Regions from separate parts of the Mesorhizobium erdmanii genome, predicted to be linked through region 1. Evidence: predicted binding sites of a transcription regulator. Region 1 holds the regulator's gene; the other holds the start of a gene.
The links. The regulator PhoB, encoded in region 1, activates phosphate uptake and scavenging genes when phosphate is short. The targets are predictions, from matches to a motif close to TGTCATNNANCTGTCAT.
Positions count from the first base shown of each region.

Region 1 (4,422 bases):
CCGAAGGCCAGGTGCTGCTCGACGGCCAGAACGTTCTCGATCGTTCGCAGGACCTCAACCTGCTGCGTACCAAGATCGGAATGGTGTTCCAGAAGCCGACACCGTTCCCGATGTCGATCTATGAGAACATCGCTTTTGGCGTCAGGCTCTACGAGAAGATCAGCAAGGCCGAGATGGATGGCCGTGTCGAGCAGGCGCTGAAGCGTGCGGCACTGTGGACCGAGGTCAAGGATAAGCTCAACGCCAGCGGCCTCAGCCTGTCGGGCGGCCAGCAGCAGCGGCTGTGCATCGCCCGTACCGTGGCGGTGAAGCCGGAAGTCATCCTGCTCGACGAGCCGGCCTCGGCACTCGATCCGCTGTCGACCGCCAAGATCGAGGAACTGATCGACGAGCTGCAGGCCGACTACACGATCGTCATCGTCACCCACAACATGCAGCAGGCGGCGCGCGTCTCGAAGCAGACCGCCTTCATGTATCTGGGCGAGCTGGTCGAGTTCGACAAGACCGAGAAGATCTTCACGTCGCCTCGCGAGAAGCGCACGCAAGACTACATCACCGGCCGCTTCGGCTGATCGCACGCATACGAGGACCAGAATCATGGCCGAACACACGGTTGCAGCCTTCGACGAGGATCTCGGACAGATCAGCAGGCTGATCAGCGACATGGGCGACCTCGCCGGCTCGATGGTTGGCGGCGCCACTAAGGCGCTGCTGAATTCCGACAATGCTCTCGCACAGCGCGTGGTCTCCGACGACGCCATCATGGACGCGCGCCAGCGCGAACTCGACGACCGCGCCATCACGCTGATCGCCAAGCGCCAGCCGATGGCCGACGATCTGCGCCATGTCGTCGGCTCGATCCGCATGGCCGGCGACCTCGAGCGCATCGGCGACCTTGCCAAGAACATCGCCAAGCGCGTCGGCACCGTTGGCCTCAGCGCGACGCCGCGCGACCTGTCGCATTCCATCGACGCCATGGCGCAGCTGGTGCTGATCCAGGTGCAGGGCGTGATCGAGGAGTATGCGGCGCGCGATGCCGCCGCACTGGCGAAGCTGCGCGCCGACGATGAGCGCATCGACGTCAAATATACCTCGGTCTTCCGCGAATTGCTGACCTACATGATGGAGGATCCGCGCAACATCACGGCTTGCACGCATCTGTTGTTCTGCGCCAAGAATCTCGAACGCATCGGCGATCACGTGACCAACATCGCCGAGAACGCATATTACGTGCTGACCGGCACGCAGCTGCCCGCCAATCGTCCCAAGCAGGACGAAACGGCGATGTCGGCGCCGGCGGCCTGAACGCTAGAGCGGCTCATCGTTTCGAGGAAACGCCAAACCGCTCTATCTCTTTGTTTCACGCAATTCCGGACGGAAAACCGCTACACACTTTTCCTGGAATTGCTTTGGAGGTGACCAGTCGATGATCGCGCCACGCATCATGGTGGTGGAGGACGAGGAGCCGCTGGGGGTGCTGCTCCGCTACAATCTTGAATCCGAAGGCTATCAGGTCGAGGTGGTGCCGCGCGGCGACGAAGCCGAAATCCGCCTGCAGGAGAACGTGCCCGACCTTCTGGTGCTCGACTGGATGGTGCCGGCGGTGTCCGGCATCGAACTCTGCCGGCGCCTGCGGATGCGGCCCGAGACCGAGCGGCTTCCGATCATCATGTTGACGGCGCGTGGCGAGGAAAGCGATCGCGTGCGCGGCCTTTCCACCGGCGCCGACGACTATCTGGTCAAGCCGTTCTCGACGCCGGAATTCATGGCCAGGGTCAAGGCGCTGCTGCGCCGCGCCAAGCCGGAAGTTCTGTCCAGCGTGCTCAAGGTCGGCGACATCGTGCTCGACCGCGAATCGCACCGAGTCTATCGCAAGAAGAGCGAGATCCGGCTCGGGCCGACCGAGTTCCGCCTGCTCGAATTCATGATGCGCCATCCCGGCCGCGTGTTCTCCCGCAGCCAACTGCTCGACAATGTCTGGGGCGAGACGATCTATATCGACGAGCGCACCGTGGACGTGCATGTGGGCCGCCTGCGCAAGGCTGTCAACAATGGCCGTATGCCAGACGTCATCCGCACCATTCGCGGCGCCGGGTATGCGATCAGGGAAGATTGACTGCTGGCGTTTTTGATGGGCCGAGGTGCCCAACGCTTCGTCATCCACGAGCGAAGCGGACGCGCAGACCCGAGGATCCATGCCGCGACTTTGACGTGTTGCCACTGCGTAGAATTCTGCACCGCCGCGTCCCTCGGTCGACGTAACGGAATGGATCATTGGGTCTTCGCGACGGAGCTTCGCTCCTGCTTCGCCCAAGGATGATGACATCCGGGAAGCTGCAGCCAATCTCGAATGGCGGCGATGCCCTTCGCAAGGCCTACGCCACGTTCTTGCCCGAACCCGCTCGCCCCTGCACGCCCGGGGCGAAAATCTCCTGGTCGACGAAGGTCAGCGCGCGCATCGCGCAGCCTTCGCGGATAAGCGGCAATTCGTTTGGTTCAGTATCGAACGAAATCGATTTCGAGTGCTGGCCGCCGGCGGTCTGGGCGATGGCCTCGCGTAGCGCGGGCTCGATCAGGTCGAAGGCGGCGGCACTGACGCCGACCATGGCGACGGGCGCGGGATCGATCAGCGCGAACAGGCTGCCGAGGCCATAACCCAGCGCTTCGCCGGCCTTGCGATATGCTTCGCGCTCGGGGCCAGCTCTTTCGCGCGCCGTGGCCGCCAGGGTCCGCATGTCCGCGTCGCTGACGTCGACCGGCTCGGTGTCCTCGCCGAGCTGCTTGGCATTGCGCCAGATGGCGTAGTTGCCGGCATAGGCCTCGACGCAGCCGCGGCGTCCGCAGCGGCAGAGCGCGCCGCCGGGCCGATGGATCATGTGGCCAAACTCGCCGCCCGAGGAATGGGTGCCGGTGAACAGCTCGCCCTTCAGCACCAGCCCCATGCCGATGCCGTGAGACAACAGGATGGCGATGAAGTCGTCGCGGTAGCGCTCGGGGTCGCGCCAGCGCAGCGCCACCGCCATCATGTTGCAGTCGTTTTCCATGGTGGCGGGGATGCCGAACTCGGCTTCGAGTATGTCGGCGAAGGCGATGTCGGTCTGCGGCGTGATCGGCGACCACAGCATGGCCCGGGCCTCGGTGTCGGTGATGCCCTGGATCGCCAGCGCGATGCGGGCGACGCTGCGCACGTCGATATCGGGATCGGCGAGGCGCCGTCGTACGATAGCCGTGCATTCGCCGATCAGCGCCTCGCGCGACATGGTCAGCGTGTCCAGGCGGCGCTGTTCCTCCGATATCACCTGGCCGGCATAGTCGATGACGGCGACAGAAAGGAAATTCAGCGAAAGCACCACGGTCATGACGGTCGCGGCCTCCGGATTGAGGCCGAGGCCGACCTGCGGCCTGCCGCGTTTGAGCGAACCCACCTCGCTCGGCTTGCCTTCGGCCAGGATGCCTTCGCCGATCAGGTCGGAGGAAATTGCCGATATGGTCGAATGGCTGAGGCCGGTGGTCGCGGCGATCTCGGTGCGCGAGGGCCGGCCGGCCCGACGCACGGCCGCGATCACCATGGCGCGGTTGCGCCGGCGCAGATCGTCGTGGCGGATTCCGACCGACATGCTTTTCCACTTCCTCCCCGTCGCGGCGGTTCTTCCTGCCCCTCGAACACTGCCGACAACAGGTCAAATACTGGCAGAAGCGGCCGCTGCTGTCATTTATTTATTGCGGGGCTCGAAAAAAAGTTGCAGGCCCCTCAAAATCCATCAGAATCGATGTTGACAGCGTTTCGGCGATGCATCAGTATTTTTTTTGAGGCTCGAAAAAATAGAGCTTCTGTGCCGGCCTTTGGGCCAGTTTGGTCGCGCCTTACGCGGCGCAGGGAGGAATATCATGAAAAGATTCACGGCCGCCATCCTGGCGGGTGTCGCCATGTCGCTGACGCTTGCGTCGGTCGCGCAGGCGAAGGACAAAGTCATCGGCGTATCGTGGTCGAACTTCCAGGAAGAACGCTGGAAGACTGACGAGGCCGCGATGAAAAAGGCGATCGAGGCCGCCGGCGACAAGTACATTTCGGCCGATGCACAGTCCAATCCCGGCAAGCAGCTTACCGATGTCGAGAGCCTGATTTCGCAGGGCGCCAATTCGCTGATCATCCTGGCACAGGACGCCTCGGCCATCGGCCCGGCCGTGCAGAAGGCGCTCGACGAAGGCATTCCGGTCGTCGGCTATGACCGCCTGATCGAGAACAAGGACGTCTTCTACCTGACCTTCGACAACAAGGAAGTCGGCCGCCTCCAGGCCAGTGCGGTGTTCAAGGCCAAGCCGGAAGGCAATTATGTCTTCATCAAGGGCTCGGGTTCGGATCCGAATGCCGATTTCCTGTTCTCGGGCTCGATGGAAGTGCTCAAGGCGGCCATCGACTCG
Region 1 covers NZ_CP033361.1:1,477,745-1,482,166, forward strand. Annotated here, with positions in the region: gene pstB (phosphate ABC transporter ATP-binding protein PstB) at 1-572, shown strand, start outside; gene phoU (phosphate signaling complex protein PhoU) at 598-1,305, shown strand; gene phoB (phosphate regulon transcriptional regulator PhoB) at 1,427-2,116, shown strand; gene EB233_RS07135 (ROK family protein) at 2,376-3,617, opposite strand; gene xylF (D-xylose ABC transporter substrate-binding protein) at 3,889-4,422, shown strand, end outside.

Region 2 (4,422 bases), 610 kb from region 1:
CGCGAGTTCGCGCGCCTCGGCCGATTCGGGATGCGCTTCGCGTCGTCGGCAGGCCCCGTCGAAAACGCGTTGCAATTTGGCGACGTCGTCGGGCTTGAGCAAGCCACGGTCATAGATGGACTTCGGCATGGCGGTCTCCTGAAGGAGGAGTTAGGGCGCCATGTGTAAATTGCCAATCTTTCCCGAGGCTTGAAGGTTCCGCGCAAGAACGAGGGACCTTGGATTGCCAAGGCCCCTTATGCAGAGAGCCCTCGCTGGCGTCAGACCGCGATCTTGCCGCCGCCCTGCCTGGTGATGGCGACGACGGACGGCCGCACCGGCATGTCGGGCTTGAAGTCGGGCCAGCGGGTCGACGGGTCTTCATAATAGGACGGGCGGCCAAAACCGTCCCAGTCCTCGCCGCCATCGCCCGGATGCTGGACGGCGACGAAGGCGGTCTGGTCGTCGGGTGCAAACAGCGGGCCGCACATTTCGGCGCCGATCGGCACGCGGAAGAACAGCTTCGAGGTCGCCCGCGCGGCACCCTCCGTGTCGACCGCCCACAGGCCGTCGGTGCGGCCGGTGGCCTTCGGGCCCTGGCCGTCGGTGGCGACCCACAGGCGACCCGCCGAATCGACCGCGCAATTATCGGGCATGCCGAACCACCCATTGGCTGTCGTCGCCGTCGAGAAGGTGGCGCCGACATCGGCAACCGAGGGATCGCCGCATTTCAGCAGCACTTCCCACTTGCCCTTGGCGGCAGTGAAATCGCCATCGGCCTCGGTGATCTCGATAATGTGGCCGAAGGCATTTTCGGCGCGCGGGTTGGCGGCATCGACCTGATCGGCCTTGCGCTTCGAATTGTTGGTCAGCATGACATAGACCTTGCCGTTGACGGCGTTGGGCTGGATGTCCTCGGGCCGGTCCATCTTGGTGGCACCGAGCAGATCGGCGGCGCGCCGCGTCTCGATCAGCACGTCGGCCTGGCCGGCAAAGCCGTTTCCTGCCGTCAGCGGCCCCTGGCCGAAGACGATCGGCAGCCATTCGACCGTGCCGTCCTCGGCGAATTTGGCGACATGCAGCGTGCCCTCGTCGAGCAGGTCCTTGTTGGCCGCGCGGTCGCTGGCATTGAAGCTGCCCTTGGTGACGAATTTGTAGACATAGTCGAAACGCTCGTCGTCGCCCAGGTAGAAGACGACGCGGCCATCCTTGGCGACGATCGATTCGGCGCCCTCATGCTTGAAGCGGCCCATGGCGGTGCGCTTCCTGGGCGTCGAGGTCGGATCGTTGACGTCGACCTCGACGATCCAGCCGAAACGATTGGGTTCGTTGGGTTCCTTGGCGAGGTTGAAGCGGTCGTAATGCGCGCCCCACTCATAGGCGCCTTCCGGAATGCCGAGGCGCTTGTAGTTGGCGGCTTCCTCGTGGCCTTCCGGCAGCTCGCCGGAGAAATAGCCGTGGATGTTCTCCTCGGCCATCACATAAGTGCCCCACGGCGTGACGCCGCCGGCGCAATTGTTGAAAGTGCCGAACACCTTCGTGCCGGACGGATCGGCTTTGGTCTTGACGCGGTCATGGCCGGCGACCGGGCCCGACAACATCATTTCGGTGGAGGAGGTGATGCGGCGGTTGAGCTTGCCGTCACGCACCACTTGCCATTTGCCACCATCCTTGCGGATCTCGACGATGGTGCCGCCATGCGCCGCCATCTCCACATCGACCTGCTCCTTCGACAGCGGCGCGACCTCGGCCTTCTTCTTCCCGTCCTTCTCGACGATCGAAACGATGCCGGGGAACATCAAATGCGGGTTGGTGTATTCATGGTTGACCACCAGCAGGCCGTGCTCGGCCGAGCCGTCGATCGCGATATAGCCGACATAGTCGTTGTTGTAGCCGAATTGCCTGGCCTGCGCTTCGGCCGACTGCTTGGTCGGGTCGAAGTCAGGCGAATCGGCGAACAGTGGATCGCCCCAGCGCAACAGCACATCGGCGTCGTAGCCCGGCGCGACATGGTGCTTGTCGTCGATGCCGGCCTGAAGTTCGTCGAACTGGAAGGCAGAGCCTTCCGCGGCGCGGGCATCGTCTGCGGCGATCATGGCCAGCGGGCTGACGGTCGCGGCGATCGCCGAGACGGCGAGCGATCCCTTCAGAAAACCCCGGCGTGAGAACCGCGCCGCGATGATTTCGCCCATGGTTCGGTTGTCGGTGGGGTTGATGGCCGGTCCTTCATTTTCCTCGAGCTGGCTGGTGCGGAAGCGGGCGTCGGGGGAGCGATGATCGGTCATGAGGGCCTCTGGCTTTGGAGTGGCTGGAGCGTGTTGCCTGTGGACCCTTACGGCAGGTCGATCACATTTTCGTGACATCTTACAAGCTCCAATGTTCTGGGCGAGGCCGCCCGTCACCCATGACATCGGACTTTAGTCCAAGCTTGTGCTTCCAAAGGTCCTGGAGGACAAACGCAACGGTCGGAGGTCGCTTCCGGTCACTACAGCTTTCGGCGATGTTGCTGGTTGCAACGTTGGGGTGGGCGCGCCGGCTCAATCGACGGAGATTCATGATGCACGGATCGATCACGGCCCGTTGGGGCCGGCTGACGCTTGTTTCGGCGGCTGCCCTGGCGCTGGCCATCGCCCCCTATCGAATTTCCCTGCACGGCTCCGCCCCCGGAATCGACGCTCTCGCCGCACAGGCCGCCAAGGGCGGCAATGGCGGTGGCAACAACGGCAACGGCAACGGCAACGGCGGCAGTAACGGCGGCGGTAGTAACGGCAACAGCAGCAGCAGCGGTAGCGGTAGCGGTGGCAACAGCGGTAGCAGCGGTAGCGGCGGCAACAGCGGCAGCGGCGGTAGCGGTGGCAACAGCGGCAGCGGCGGTAGCGGTGGCAACAGCGGCAGCGGCGGTAACAACGGCAATGGAGACGGCGGCAACAGCGGTGGCGGCAACGGCAACGGCAATGGCAGCGGCGGCAATTCCGGAACGGACGGCGGTGACGGCAGTGGCACCGACTCTGGATCTGGCACCGGCGAGGGCGGCGCCAGCACCAGCCATGTCAATGCCGCGACCGGTGATAAGGTCAGCTTGGACGGCGGCAAGATCACCGTCACGCATCCCAATGGCATGACCGAAAAGATCGAGAACGGCCGTTTCAGGATGAAGGATGCGCTGGGTCGCACGATCATCGACCGCCGGGTCACGCCGGCCGATTTCAGCCGTCTCAAGGCCTTGTGAGGTTGGTCAACAGGCAATGACCAGCTTCACACGTCACCTCCGCCGCCCCCGGCGGAGGTGACCTCGTTTTGTCCGGCCCACGCGCGGGCCTGACTTTCCCTGGAGCAATTCCAGGAACAGTGTGAGCGGTTTTCCGTCCGGATTGCCTGAGAACATGGAGTAGAGCGGATCGCCGTTTCCGCGAAACGGTGAAACGCTCTACGAGCGGTTCCTGTCCCGGTCGCGCAACTCGCGCATCATGAGCGCCGCTTCGGTGCGGTTTCGCACATTGAGTTTCGACAGCACCCCGGTCATGTGGTGCTTGACTGTCTTCTCCTGCAGCTCCAGGCGCAAGGCAACCTCCTTGTTGCTGAGCCCCTCCGCCACCAGCCGCAGGATTTCCGTCTGTCGTTCGGTCAGTTGCCGCAGCCGGTCCGCCACGCCGTCGGCAGGCTGCGGAGATTGGAGATCGGAAAGCAGCCGCGCCGACAGCATGGGCGAAAGATAGCTCTCGCCCGCCGCCACGTTGTGCAGGATGTCGGAAAGCGCGCGCGATCCGACACCCTTGAGGATATAGCCTTGCACCCCTGCGTTAAGGGCTTTGGTTACATCGGCATTGGCCTCGGAAACGGTCAGCATCACGATCTTCTGGGCGGGATGGTCGGCAAGGATGCTTGTGACCGCGGCCAGGCCGCCGCCCGGCATGGAGATGTCGAGCAGAAGTATGTCGGGCTGCATCGTCGAGGCGATGCGTTCGGCATCCTGCGCTGTCGCACCTTCGCCGACGATCTCGAAGCCGCCGAGTTCCGACAGGCTGCGCGTGACGCCTTCGCGAAACAGCGGATGATCGTCGACAATAGCGATGCGAATGACACCAATCATGCTTGTTCCTCAACCGACAGACGGATCACCAATCGCGTGCCTTGCGCTCCGGTCAAGGTCTCGAACTGGCCGCCAATGCTTTCGACCCGCTCCCTGAGGCCGGCGAGCCCCAGCCCCTCGACCCGTGCCGGATCGAAGCCCGGCCCGCCGTCCGACACTTCGACAAAAAGCCTGCCATTCTTCATCCCGGCCCGCACCGCCTGATCCTTGGCCCGTCCGTGGCGATAGGCATTGTTCAGCCCTTCCTGCACGAATCGATAGATGCTGATCTTCTCGGAAGGGCCGGTTTCGGGCAATTGCCTGGGCAGGGTGAGCGCCACCGACGTCCCCGTCCGGCGCTCGTGTTCGTCGAC
Region 2 covers NZ_CP033361.1:863,280-867,701, reverse strand. Annotated here, with positions in the region: gene EB233_RS04080 (hypothetical protein) at 1-129, opposite strand, end outside; gene EB233_RS04075 (PhoX family protein) at 261-2,264, opposite strand; gene EB233_RS04070 (hypothetical protein) at 2,537-3,208, shown strand; gene EB233_RS04065 (response regulator) at 3,407-4,069, opposite strand; gene EB233_RS04060 (sensor histidine kinase) at 4,066-4,422, opposite strand, start outside.
Region 2: a site for PhoB is predicted at 2,325-2,341, ahead of EB233_RS04075 (PhoX family protein). Genes of this name have one in related genera too.